Regions from separate parts of the Thiomonas islandica genome, predicted to be linked through region 2. Evidence: predicted binding sites of a transcription regulator. Region 2 holds the regulator's gene; the other holds the start of a gene.
The links. Region 2 encodes LexA, which represses DNA repair genes until DNA is damaged. Its sites were predicted from a motif close to ACTGTATNNNNATACAGT; they were not measured.

Region 1 (2,373 bases), 1.0 Mb from region 2:
CGCTACGCCGCGGCGGTGGCGCTGATCCAGGCACTGGGCGGTGGCTGGGGGGATGAAAACACCCCGGCGATCGGCCCCTTGCCTGCGGCATCGAGCGCGGCGCGCTGACGATCCTCACCCCTCCGTCTGCAGATCGGGGATGTGGTTGAACGCAATGCGCATCGGCGCCTCGTTTCGGCCCTGGTGGCCGCTGCCGCAGTAGATGGTGTGGCGACCGAAGCGCATGTTGAGCGCGTCCACCGCGCCCCACAGCGCGGCCTGCTGCGCCTCGGTTCCCGGGGCGTCGCTTGCGAGCAGGCTGGCGCTGGTCTGCCCGGGCTGGCGCAGGTCGTGCAGCAACATCGCCACTTTCATCGGCGCCCAGCCCGGCGGCACCATGCCGGGCCACAGCCCGCGCAGGGTGTGCAGCAGCGCACGGGTGTCGGCGGTGGGGGTAAAGCGCGCGCCGCGCTCGGGCCGCAGGCGCTCGCCAGGCCTGCGGGTGAGCTTGAGCATCACGGTCATCGCACCAGCCAGCAACTGCTCGCGGCGCAGGCGCATCGCCGCCTTTTGCGTGAGGCGGTCGAGCACGGCAAGCGCCCCTTCGGCGCTGCGCATCTCGGGCGGCAGCACATGCGAATGCCCGAGCGAGCGCCGCGGCGCGGCAGCAGGCACGCCCGAGGCCAGCCCGTGCAGCCGGTCGAAGAACGCCTCGCCCGCGATGCCGCCCCACACCACGCGCAGCTGCTCGCGCCGGGCACGCCAGAGCTGCTCGACCGTGTGGATACCGTGCGCCTGCAGCCGCGCAAGCATGCGCACATTGATGCCGGTGAGATCGGTGAGCTGCATGCGCAACAGCGGGCCGGGCAGGTCGTCCGTGTCGAGCACCACCAGGCCGTCGGGCTTTTGCAGGTTCGACGCCTGCTTGGCCAGAAACACATTGGGCGCAATGCCTACCGACACCCGCAGACACTCGCCCAGCGCCTCGCGCAGCGCGGCCTTCAGGCGCAGCGCCAGGGTGGTTGCGCGCTCGCGGCTGGTCCAGCCCATCGGCAGGCTGCAGGCCATTTCGTCGATCGACAGCACCTGCTCGACCGGGGCGATGGTGTCGACCACGGCCACTGCGCGGTGGTGGAACTGCACATACTCGGCATGCCGCGCCACCACGAACACGATGCCCGGGCACAGCTTGCGCGCCTGCGCCACCTGCGTGCCGGTTTTCACGCCGAAGGCCTTGGCCTCGTAGCTGGCAGCGATGCAGCAGGTGGTGTCAGCCAGCATCGGCACCACACCCACCGGGCGCCCGCGCAGCTCCGGGCGGAGCTGCTGCTCGACCGAGGCGAAGTAAGAGTTGAAATCGACCAGCAGGCATCGCAGCGTCATGGCACCCCGCACCGCCCGAACCGGTGGGGCAGTGCACTGAAATACTGTTTATATGATCAGTATTTCACAGTGCCGCGTCCGCTGCAAGCCGAATCACCCGGCGCCGCAGCGCCGGGCGCGCTCACACCCGCAGACCGGGGGTGATGGGATGCGGCGGCGTCGGGTGTTGGGTGGGAACCGCGGGCGCGGGCACGACGATCACCGTCGCGGGCAACACCGACTGCGGCACGCATGACGGCTGCGGCAGCATCACCGGCAGGGTAGACAGCGGGCCGAATGTGGCCTGCAATTGCGCATTCATCAGCGCGGTCATCTGCGCCATGGCCTGCTGCGCCTGCAGCAGCGGCATCTCCATCGTGCGCAATTGCTGCAGCGCCAGGGCCGGCGGCAGGCTGCCCTGCGCTTGCTGGATCACCACCTGGGCATGGCCGTGCGGGCTTTGCCAGGTCCAGGTTCGGATCTGCGCCGGCCCGGCGGCAGTGTGCACGGTCTGCACGGTTTCAGACATCGGCATGTCGTGACCGTCGAAACGCACGACCAGCGGCTGTGCGGCCAGCGCCAGCCCAGGCACGGCCAGCGCGAGCGCCGCGATCAAGGGTTTGAAGGACAGACGCATCATCGTTCTCCTTGGCAAATGATTCACGCAGCCCGAAGCGGTCTGGCCAGACCGCCTCGGGCTGCGCCTTGCTTCGTCCCCGGCGAACGGGCAGAGTTCCTGAAACGAGGCTGAAGCGGCGGCGGACCAGGAAGGCGCAGCGGCGCGCATGCTGACTTTTGCGCAACACAGCTTTGCCGCCGGCGCCCGGCCAATGCCGGGTTAGCCCTGCCCCGCTGCAGTGCAGCAAAAGCGATAATCCCGACACAATCACAACCATGTGAACCAGACGACCCGCGATGAATGCCCCTTTGAACCCCGAGCTCGCCGCACGTGCGGCGCGGCAGGCGGAGGTCGCTGCCGCGCTGGGTGCGGTGGTGCCGCCGCACATCTTGCTGTGGCAGCCCGAGGAGGTC
Region 2 (2,373 bases):
TTGCTTGGGCAGAAGGCTGGGTCGGAGAAAACCTCTCTTTTCCTTCTTTGCATGAGCGCAACGGGCGCGACTGTGCCAGCCATCCGCTGGCCCGACGCGTCGATGTGCTGCGGTCCGCCGCGTTGACTGACTTCCTCTGCCATCCTCAATCTTTTGCGCACTGGCGCCTGCGCCGCATGGAACTGCACCACCTGATCGATCTCATCCTGTACTTCGACGTGCATCTGGCGCAGCTCATCTCGGCGTACGGGCCGCTGGTCTACGGACTACTGTTCGGCATCGTGTTCGTCGAGACCGGGCTGGTGATCATGCCCTTCCTGCCGGGTGACTCGATGCTGTTCGTGGTCGGCGCCTTTGCCGCCACCGGCGCGCTGAGTCTGCCGGGCGTCATGGCGGTGCTGTGGCTCGGGGCGGTGCTGGGCGACAGCCTGAACTATCAGATCGGGAAGGCGATCGGCCACAAGGTCTTCTCCTGGCCGGATTCGCGCTGGTTCAACCGCCGGGCGTTCGACAAGGCGCATGCGTTTTACGAAAAATACGGCGGCATCACCATTGTCGCGGCCCGCTTCATGCCGTTCATCCGCACCTTTGCTCCGTTCGTTGCCGGAGTTGCGGAAATGTCCTACGGCAAGTTCCTCGTCTACAACATGATGGGCGCGACCCTGTGGGTCGGGGTGCTGGTCATGGCCGGCTATTTGTTTGGCAACATGCCGTGGATCAAACACAATTTGGGCATACTGACCCTGGGCATCATCGTGCTGTCACTGCTGCCGGCGGTGTGGGGCTGGTGGAAGTCGCGGCAGCGGGCTCCCGCGTAGCCTTCAGCCCAGCGCACCGCGCACCAGCCCCACGGCCAGACCCTCGATGGCGAAGGGTTGGTCCGGCGTGACGCGAATGGGCGCGAACTCCGGGTTGGCGGGCAGAAGCTCGATGTGACTGGCCAGGGTGCGCAGGCGCTTGACCGTGACCTCATCGCCGATGCGCGCTACCACGATCTGCCCGTTTTCCGCGCTGCAGCAGCTCTTGACTGCGAGCAGGTCGCCGTCGAGGATGCCGATGTCGCGCATGCTCATGCCGCGCACCCGCAGCAGGTAGTCAGGACGGGACGAGAATGCGGCCGGGTCGATCAGCAGCGTCTGCTCGATATGCTCCTGCGCCAAGATGGGATGCCCTGCCGCCACACGCCCAACCAGCGGCAGACAGAGCTGCTCGGCGCCGGGCAGCGCAAGCTGCTGCCCCAGGCCGCCAGGCGGCCGGGCACGCTGCGCTTCGACGATGCGGATGCCACGCGATGCCCCCGGCGTGAGCTCGATCACGCCCTTGCGCGCCAGTGCCTGCAGATGATCTTCGGCGGCGTTTGCTGAGCGAAAGCCCAGCCGCGTGGCGATTTCGGCCCGGGTCGGGGGGTAGCCAAGTTCGCGCACCGACAACACGATCAGATCGAGGATTTCCTGCTGGCGGGCGGTGAGCTTGGTGGCGGGACGGCGCATGGATGAAGGCTCAGGCGGTTGCACAATGCAGCAATCCGACCGCCACCGGGCGGTGCGATCGGGCAACATGCTGATCTGCCCGCCACTGTAAATCAAAACAGCTGTGATGCAAAGGAGTTTGGCATGCAAACCCCACATTCAGGCGTTGCGCAGGCAGGCGTCGTGGTTCTCGGCACAGGCGGCACGATCGCGGGTGTGGCCACCGGAGATCCCAGCCTGCACGGGTATACCGCCGGGGTGCTTGGCGTGGACGCGCTGCTGCAGCGCGTGCCGATGCTGCAGCGCCTGGCACAACTGCACACCGAGCAGGTGGTCAATATCGACAGCAAGGACATGGACTGCGCGACCTGGAGCTGGCTGGCCATGCGCGTGTCGCACTGGCTGGCGCGACCGGAAATCGCCGCCTGCGTCATCACCCACGGCACCGACACGCTGGAGGAAACCGCGTACTTTCTTCAGTTGGTGCACCGCAGCGACAAACCGGTGGTGCTGACCGCAGCGATGCGCCCGGCCACGGCGCTGGATGCCGACGGCCCGCAGAACCTGCTCGACGCTGTCCGGGTTGCGGCGCATCCGCAGACGCGCGGTCTGGGGGTGGTCTGCGTGCTGCATGGACGCATCCACGCCGCGCGTGATGTGATCAAGGCGAACCCTCACCGCATCGATGCCTTCAGCTCAGGCGAGCGGGGCCCGTTGGGCGAGATCGACGGCGACCGCCTGCGGCTTTGGCGCCGGCCCGAGACGGAGCCTGGCGCGCCATTTGCCATCCCGCCTGCCGATGCCTGGCCGCGCGTGGACATTGTGCTCAGCCACGCCGGCGCAGACGGTGCCCTGGTGCGCGGCTTGCTGGGCGACGTCCGGCTGCAGCCGCCGCTGCGCGGAC

Region 1: the regulator LexA is predicted to act here: its motif matches at 1,406-1,423, upstream of ACZ47F_RS01615 (Y-family DNA polymerase).

The regions. Positions count from the first base shown of each region.
Region 1 is NZ_AP042391.1:343,288-345,660, forward strand. It holds gene ACZ47F_RS01610 (efflux transporter outer membrane subunit) at 1-108, shown strand, start outside; gene ACZ47F_RS01615 (Y-family DNA polymerase) at 115-1,362, opposite strand; gene ACZ47F_RS01620 (hypothetical protein) at 1,484-1,978, opposite strand; gene ACZ47F_RS01625 (FAD-linked oxidase C-terminal domain-containing protein) at 2,257-2,373, shown strand, end outside.
Region 2 is NZ_AP042391.1:2,233,737-2,236,109, forward strand. It holds gene ACZ47F_RS10960 (DedA family protein) at 177-818, shown strand; gene lexA (transcriptional repressor LexA) at 822-1,490, opposite strand; gene ACZ47F_RS10970 (asparaginase) at 1,614-2,373, shown strand, end outside.